Glaciimonas sp. CA11.2: one gene and its partner. Each later gene encodes a partner of the first gene's protein in a complex. Links are inferred from orthologs where the notes say so. Each region holds a gene or a part of one and is shown in the gene's direction. Other genes may lie near its edges.

Region 1 (4,400 bases):
AATCGTTGCGGCTGCCGTTGCTACTATTCAGCGTTAATCAAAGGGCAATCAATGGTATTCATCGACATTGCAGGACATTGCCTTGCATTATCACGTATTTGGTCGGTTACACTATGACAAACAAAGAGTTACTTACGGAAATGTTCAGAGATCTATGACATCTGCAAAATTTATTACCTTTGAAGGTATCGATGGGGCGGGGAAATCAACGCACATCGGCTACGTTACTGAATTATTACGCAGTCGTGGACTGATCGTAGTTACGACCCGTGAGCCCGGCGGAACGGCACTGGGCGAAGCATTGCGTGAATTGGTCTTGCATAAAAAAATGCATCTTGAAACCGAGGCTATGCTGATGTTTGCATCCCGCCGCGAGCATTTGGCGCAAGTCATTGAGCCGGCATTGGCACGCGGCGATTGGGTCGTTTCTGACCGTTTTAGCGATGCGACGTTTGCCTATCAGGGCGGCGGCAGAAAACTTTCTCTGAATAAATTGGATGTTTTAGAGCAATGGGTACATCCACATTTGCAGCCGGATCTAACGCTATTGTTTGACGTGCCATTAGAAGTGGCGCGGGCACGTTTGGATGCGACGCGTGATCTGGATCGGTTTGAACAGGAGAAGGCAACATTTTTCGCCGATACGCGTGCGGAGTATTTGCGTCGAGCGGCGCAGTTTCCTGCCCGTTTCCGGGTAATCGATTCGACACAACCTATTGCTGACATTCAGCGAGGCCTGGAAAAAATCATCGCGGCTTTGTAACGGGGCGTGATTGCCGGACCGGTGGTCTAGTATTAGCGTTGGCGTACACTTGCCGAGTTGCCAACAAAGTAATTAATTAATGGATTGAGTGATTGTTAAATTAATGAGTAATTTGATATTCCCATGGCAAAGTAATGCTTGGCAGCAGCTGCAAGCAATGCGCGCCCGCATGCCGCACGCGATCTTGTTTCACGGTGCTGAAGGAATTGGTAAAACCATTTTTGCCGAGCAATTTGCACAGTCGTTATTTTGCGATGCGCCACTAGCGGATGGTCACGCCTGTGGCGTTTGTCCATCATGTGGCTGGTTTGTTCAGCATAATCATCCTGATTATCGTCGGGTGCGGCCAGAAACTTTGGAGGATGAGGATGCACGCGATGTCGGCGACGGGGCCGACGATGGAGGGGATAGCAAAAAAACTGCAAAGTCGACTAAAGCGCCATCGAAAGAAATTAAGATTGATCAAATTCGTGCGTTGGCCGGATTCATGAATATTTCTACGCATCGTCAGGGGCAACGGGTAGTGGTGCTGTATCCAGCAGAAGCGCTAAATGCCGCCGCCGCCAATGCCCTTTTAAAAACCTTGGAAGAGCCACCGCCGAACACTGTATTTTTGTTGATTTCGAATAGCCTGGATCGGTTGTTGCCGACGATATTATCGCGCTGCCGTAAATTTCCAATGCCGGTTCCTTCACGTCAGGAGGCGCTTCTCTGGTTACAACAACAAGGTGTCGCTGATGCTGATATGTGGCTAGCCGAGCAGGGTGGCGCGCCGTTGACCGCACAGATTCAGTCACAAAGTGAAGGGCGTGAACTGATCAACGAGTTGTTAGCTTATCTGAGTGCGCCCGGTATTGATGGGGCGCTGAAATGCGCGGAACGCTTGCAGAAAACGCCCGTGGTAGAACTACTCGGTTGGCAGCAGCGCTGGCTCTATGATTTGTTTTCGCTGAAAATGACCAACACCGTTCGCTATTATCCGCGCCATCAAAAGGTTCTGGTTACCCTTGCCGCAAGGACACAAACGGGTGATTTGTTGCGTGGATTAAAGGCTTGTAACGAGCGACGGGCGATTGCGGAGCATCCGTTATCTGCGCGGCTTTTTATTGAAGATATGCTGTTGGATTATGCAAAAATATTTGCCTGAATCTTGTTCTCGGCATTAATTTCAGAAGTATCGACAGATTGTTCCGACGCGGTTTATTGAGAACTTACTGATGAAGACGGTATGATGGTACGTCAGGCTGATGCCACTTGTGCGATGTCGCTAGTAAGTGAAGTGAACGCAATGTTGCGATCGGGGGTCACATTGCCAGCAAACATGCGTCATGCAATTGCGGGTTTTAATTATTCGAAAGGGAAAGCACATGGCAGAAAATTCAATCGTTGGTGGTGGTGTAAGGTTAGCCAGACCCTCGGTTTTATCCCTGGCGATCAAGGAGAAATCGGCTTTATACGCGGCTTATATGCCGTTTTTAACCTTTGGTGGGGTGTTCGTGCCGACCAACAAAGCGCATGTTATTGGAGATGAGATTTATTTGATTCTCACTTTGATGGAAGACCCCGCAAAATATCCGATTGCTGGCAAAGTCGCCTGGATTACACCATCCGGCGCAAATAATAACCGGGCCCAGGGGATTGGCGTTCACTTTCCAGATGATGATGGTGGACATAGATTACGTACTCGCATTGAAGAAATTCTTGGCTCCGCACTGAGTTCCAGCCGACCTACTCACACTTTATAAATATGAAATATCATCACAGAATCGCCACGCAACAGGATCTCACCGCCATAGTTGCAATCTACAACAGTACCGTCGCCTCGCGTGAGGTGACGGCCGATACAGAGCCGGTTTCGGTTGAATCGCGTCAAGCCTGGTTCGATCACCACAACGCAACTTTGCGTCCGTTATGGGTTGTTGAGCAGGAACTTGATCAATCCGTCGATCAATCGGTTGATGATGCCGCCTCGCCTGCCATCGTTGGATGGTTGTCGTATTCTGATTTTTACGGTCGTCCCGCCTACGCTGGAACTGCTGAAATTTCGATCTACATACATGAAGTCGCGCGTGGCAAAGGGATTGGCCGTTATCTGATGGAGCAGGCTCTTACTTATGCACCGCAAGCTGGGGTTCACACTTTGCTGGGTTTTGTCTTCGGTCACAACGCGCCAAGTTTGAAATTATTTGAAGTATTTGGGTTCGAGCGCTGGGCCAACATGCCAAGGGTGGCAACGCTTGATGGCATTGAGCGCGATTTAGTAATATTAGGCAAGCGCGTCGCATAAATTTATGCTGGTTGTGCGAGCGCTATTTGTACTATCCATTTGTTTTGCTTGATCGCGGGATTGCCAACTCGTTAGATAAATCGATACAAATCGATTCCACGTCCAGTAATAATGTGCAGCATGTCTATCCGCAGCCTCCTGTCGTGTTTCATCTGTTTTCGTTGTTCAGATGATTTTCTACTCCGATTTGCCCTGTTTTTAATCTACTTATATCATGTACATCGACTCTCACTGTCATATCAATTTTCCCGAGCTTGCTGCGAAAATGCCAGAAATATTGGCTAAGATGGCAGAAAACAAGGTGACGCACGCGCTGTGCGTCTCTGTCGATTTGCCTGATTTTCCGCAGGTTCTGAAATTGGCAAAAACTTACCCGCATATCTACGCCTCAGTGGGTGTTCATCCCGACTACGAAGATACGCCAGAACCGACGGTGGATGACTTGGTCAGACTTTCCGATCATCCAAAAATCATCGCTATTGGTGAGACCGGTCTGGATTATTTTCGGCTTAAAGGTGATCTTGAATGGCAGCGTGAACGTTTTCGTCGTCATATACGCGCCTCCCGAGCAACCGGAAAGCCATTGATTATCCACACACGCGCTGCATCGGAAGATACGATAAAAATTATGCGTGAAGAGGGCGCGGGTACGAATGCCGGTGGCGCTGGCGGCGTCATGCATTGCTTTACCGAGTCATTGGCGGTGGCTGAAGCGGCAATTGAAATGGGATTTTATATTTCGTTTTCCGGCATCGTTACTTTTAAGAGCGCAAAAGACCTGCAAGCCGTTGCTTTGGAGGTCCCGTTGGAACGTACCTTAATTGAGACCGACTCGCCGTATCTCGCTCCTGTGCCGTATCGTGGCAGGATGAACGAGCCCGGATTAGTGGTGCATGTAGCAGAATATCTGGCCAACCTGAAGGGTTTGCCCGTGGCCCAGGTTGCCCAGCAAACCACAGATAACTTCTTTACGTTATTCAAACTGCCTCAAGAGATCGCCCATGCTTAAATTTGTTGAAACCGTCAATGCAACGGCCACGCGTCGTCGCTTTTTGTCGAGCGCCAGTGGCGGAATACTGGCAATCATGTTGGGCGCGTTTCCGATGGTAAGCAAAGCTGCCAACTCGGACGAATTCTTCAAGTTGGTCCAGATGGATGATTATCGTCGTCTACCCAAATTGCTTGCGACCGGACTGGATCCCAATATTGTTGAGAGCAAACGCGGTGAGACCGGTTTGATGTTGGCAATACGTGAAGATGCAATGAGGTCGTTCAATATATTACTAAATGCACGCGGAATTAACCTTAACGCACGTGCGCACAATGGTGATACTGCCCTTATGGTGGCGT
Region 2 (3,866 bases), 2.0 Mb from region 1 along the record:
TTTTTTTGTTGCAAAACATCTGCGCTCAAACGTCCGTGAACTAGAGGGAGCGCTGCGCAAGATTTTGGCGTACTCACGTTTTCATGGCAAAGACATCACCATTGACATCGTCAAAGACGCGTTGAAAGACTTGCTTTCCGTACAAAATCGCCAAATTTCTGTCGAAAATATTCAAAAGACGGTCGCGGATTTCTTTAACATCAAGGTCGCCGACATGTATTCCAAAAAGCGCCCTGCGAACATTGCGCGGCCACGTCAGATTGCAATGTATCTGGCAAAAGAGCTTACGCAAAAAAGTTTGCCAGAAATTGGCGAACTTTTCGGTGGCCGGGATCACACCACTGTATTGCACGCCGTACGCAAAATCGCCGGCGACCGGACCAAAAATCCCGAATGCAACCACGAACTGCACGTTTTAGAGCAAACCTTAAAAGGTTAGGGCTACGAATAATGATGCAGTTGGCGAGTTATCCACATTTGTGCCTTTCAGCCTGTGGATAACCTGGAGATTAGTGATGGTAGAGTCCGCGCAAGTGTGGTTTTTTTACAGTGCGAAATACTGCTCCAATCTCATTGAAAAAATGCAAAAGTGCGATTTTAAATCGATAAGTGTGGGTGAATTTCCTGTCGGAAACGTAAAATAGCACCATAAACCGGATGATAATGTACAAGTCTCCGATACTTTTCTTATTGATGTCATTCATAAGTAGTCGAAGTAAGTTACATTGTTAGGTTGGTTCAAGGCCACTCAGAATGGTTAAAATGAAGCGATATTTGTTGAATTTTAGATAATAAGGATATAGCTATGCAATTGGTCAAAACTAACCGAGATACTCTTCTCCGGCCACTGCAGATCGTGAGTGGTATTGTCGAGCGTCGGCACACATTGCCGATTCTGGCCAATATCCTCATTCGCAAGGACGGCGAAAAAGTCTCTTTTCTGTCTACTGACATTGAAGTGCAAATTACGACCAATGCAAATGTTGGCACTGGCTCAGAAGTTGTCGCAACGACTGTTGCTGCACGTAAACTTCTCGATATTCTGCGCGCATTGCCGGAGTCCGGTGAAGTCTCGCTGACACTGAGCAATAAGCGGATGACAGTGCAATCCGGCAAGTCCCGATTTGCATTGCAAACGTTGGCAGCTGAAGAGTTTCCGACCGTCGCCCAAGCTGAGCATTACAACGCCACCGTCACGTTGCCGCAAAAGACCTTGAAGCATCTCTTCAACATGGTCCATTTTTCGATGGCGCAGCAAGATATTCGGTATTACCTCAACGGTTTACTATTGGTGCTGGATGGCAATAATGTCATCGCTGTCGCCACCGACGGTCACCGTCTGGCGTTTTGCCAGGTCGCGACAGAGCAAGAGTTTGCCCGTCAGGAAGTCATCATTCCACGCAAAACCATCATTGAGTTGCAACGCCTGCTGGACGAAACCGATGAGCCGGTTCAGTTGGAAATCGCCAACAATCAGGTCAAATTATCGTTCGCTGACATTGAGTTGATCTCGAAACTGGTTGAAGGTAAATTTCCTGACTACACCCGCGTGGTGCCAAAAGGTTATAAGAACGATTTCACCATCGGCCGCGATCGTCTGCTGCGCTCGTTGCAACGCGCTGCAATTATGACCAGCGACAAGTTCAAGGGCGTGCGTTGGGTTGTCACACCAGGCAGTCTCAAAATCAGCTCAACCAATGCCGATCAGGAAGAGGCGATTGAAGAGCTAGAAATCGACTACGGCGGAGACAGTGTGGACATTGGTTTCAATGTCACGTATTTGCTCGACGTATTGAACAATTTGAAGGGCGAGAACGTTAATATTGCCCTCGGTGACGCTAATTCATCCGCGCTGATCACTGTCCCGGAAAATGTTGATTTTAAGTATGTCGTGATGCCAATGCGGATTTAGTGTCTGCAAAGGATATTGTGGCGTCGTGCCACTTAGCATTATGTGAAATGATGCGATATCGCGTCATATCACAAGTCGCATCGCAAGTTATATCGGGTCGCAAAAAATCGTCAAAGTAATGCCATCGTGACGTTGGGGCTTCGGCCCCTTTGCCACATTTAAGAAATCTGCACGTTGCGGATTTCCGCTTGGATTCACGTTTTTGTAGCAGTCTATTCAGAAGGTAGCCATGTCATCAATCCCACAAGACAACACCAATCAGCCGGTACCAGATACGTACGGCGCGTCCTCAATTCAGATCCTCGAAGGTCTGGAAGCAGTACGAAAACGTCCGGGGATGTACATCGGCGACACTTCAGACGGCACCGGCTTGCATCATCTGGTATTTGAGGTATTAGATAACTCGATTGATGAATCGTTAGCCGGTCATTGCACCGAAATCAACGTCACGATTCACTCTGATAATTCGATTTCCGTCACCGACAATGGTCGTGGCGTACCAACCGGCATCAAGTTTGACGACAAGCACGAGCCTAAGCGCAGCGCCGCAGAGATCGTCATGACCGAGTTACACGCGGGTGGCAAATTCGATCAGAACTCTTACAAAGTTTCTGGCGGTTTACATGGCGTGGGTGTCTCTTGCGTCAACGGTTTATCGAAGCTATTGAAGCTCACGATTCGTCGCGATGGCAAAGTGCATTACATGGAGTTTGTCCGTGGCGTCCCACAAGATCGTGAAATCGAAACCATCAATGGCATGATCGTATCGCCGATCAAAGTCATTGGCGACACCGACAAACGTGGCACCGAAGTTCACTTTTGGGCCGACGAAGAAATTTTCACGCACGTTGAATTTCACTATGAAATTCTAGCCAAGCGTATCCGCGAATTATCGTTCTTGAATAATGGCGTACGCATCAAGTTAACCGACCAACGTTCCGGTAAGGAAGAACTCTTTGCCTTCGAAGGTGGTACGCGTGGTTTTGTGGAATACATCAATAAAAACAAGAGCGTATTACATCCAACGATTTTTCAGGCAACCGGCGAAAAAGAGGGCGTAACAGTCGATGTTTCCATGCAATGGAACGACGCCTACAACGAGCAAGTCTTATGCTTCACCAATAACATTCCGCAACGCGATGGCGGAACCCATTTGACCGGATTACGCGCAGCAATGACGCGCGTGCTCAACAAGTATATCGAAGAACACGATTTCGCCAAACGCGCCAAAGTTGAAACCAGCGGCGACGATATGCGCGAAGGCTTAACTTGCGTCTTATCGGTCAAGGTGCCAGAGCCAAAATTCAGCTCGCAAACCAAAGATAAACTGGTCTCCAGCGAAGTCCGTTTGCCTGTAGAAGAAATCGTCGCCAGAACACTCAACGACTATTTGCAAGAAAAACCAAACGACGCCAAAATTATTTGCGGCAAAATTGTCGAAGCCGCTCGCGCGCGTGATGCTGCGCGTAAAGCGCGTGAACTGACACGTCGTAAAGGCGTCATGGACGGACTCGGCTTGTCATCCAAACTGGCCGATTGCCAGGAAAAAGATCCAGCACTCTGCGAACTTTATATCGTCGAGGGTGACTCAGCGGGCGGATCAGCCAAGCAAGGCCGCGACCGTAAATTTCAAGCGATTCTGCCATTGCGCGGTAAAGTCCTGAACGTCGAAAAAGCACGCTTCGAAAAAATGCTTTCGTCTGAACAGATCACCACCCTGATCGCCACCTTAGGCACGAGTATCGGACCAGACGAATTCAACGCCGACAAACTGCGTTATCACCGCATCATTATCATGACCGATGCGGACGTCGATGGCGCCCACATCCGTACCTTGCTGCTGACATTGTTCTATCGGCAAATGCCACAACTGGTCGAGCGCGGTCACATCTACATCGCGCAACCGCCGTTGTACAAGGTCAAGCACGGCAAAGACGAACGTTATCTGAAAGAT

Evidence for each region.
Region 2: the proteins of RGU75_RS16535 (region 1) and dnaN are in contact, whole or in part, in a cryo-EM structure (PDB 8GIZ), measured with the Escherichia coli proteins. The link is inferred for Glaciimonas sp. CA11.2 from one-to-one orthologs.

The regions. Positions count from the first base shown.
Region 1 is NZ_JAVIWL010000001.1:3,814,042-3,818,441, forward strand. What follows is about bases 43-2,888. They hold RGU75_RS16535 (DNA polymerase III subunit delta'), read left to right. Parts: upstream 43-866; coding sequence 867-1,910; downstream 1,911-2,888. Other genes in these bases: tmk (dTMP kinase), read left to right, coding at 155-763; RGU75_RS16540 (PilZ domain-containing protein), read left to right, coding at 2,131-2,508; RGU75_RS16545 (N-acetyltransferase family protein), read left to right, coding at 2,511-2,888. In the rest of the region: more of RGU75_RS16545, read left to right, coding at 2,889-3,050; RGU75_RS16550 (TatD family hydrolase), read left to right, coding at 3,265-4,059; RGU75_RS16555 (ankyrin repeat domain-containing protein), read left to right, coding at 4,052-4,400. UniProt on the Escherichia coli protein: Part of the beta sliding clamp loading complex, which hydrolyzes ATP to load the beta clamp onto primed DNA to form the DNA replication pre-initiation complex.
Region 2 is NZ_JAVIWL010000001.1:1,781,327-1,785,192, forward strand. The notes cover bases 1-2,858. They hold dnaN (DNA polymerase III subunit beta), read left to right. Parts: upstream 1-805; coding sequence 806-1,912; downstream 1,913-2,858. Other genes in these bases: dnaA (chromosomal replication initiator protein DnaA), read left to right, coding at 1-439; gyrB (DNA topoisomerase (ATP-hydrolyzing) subunit B), read left to right, coding at 2,142-2,858. In the rest of the region: more of gyrB, read left to right, coding at 2,859-3,866. UniProt on the Escherichia coli protein: Confers DNA tethering and processivity to DNA polymerases and other proteins. Acts as a clamp, forming a ring around DNA (a reaction catalyzed by the clamp-loading complex) which diffuses in an ATP-independent manner freely and bidirectionally along dsDNA.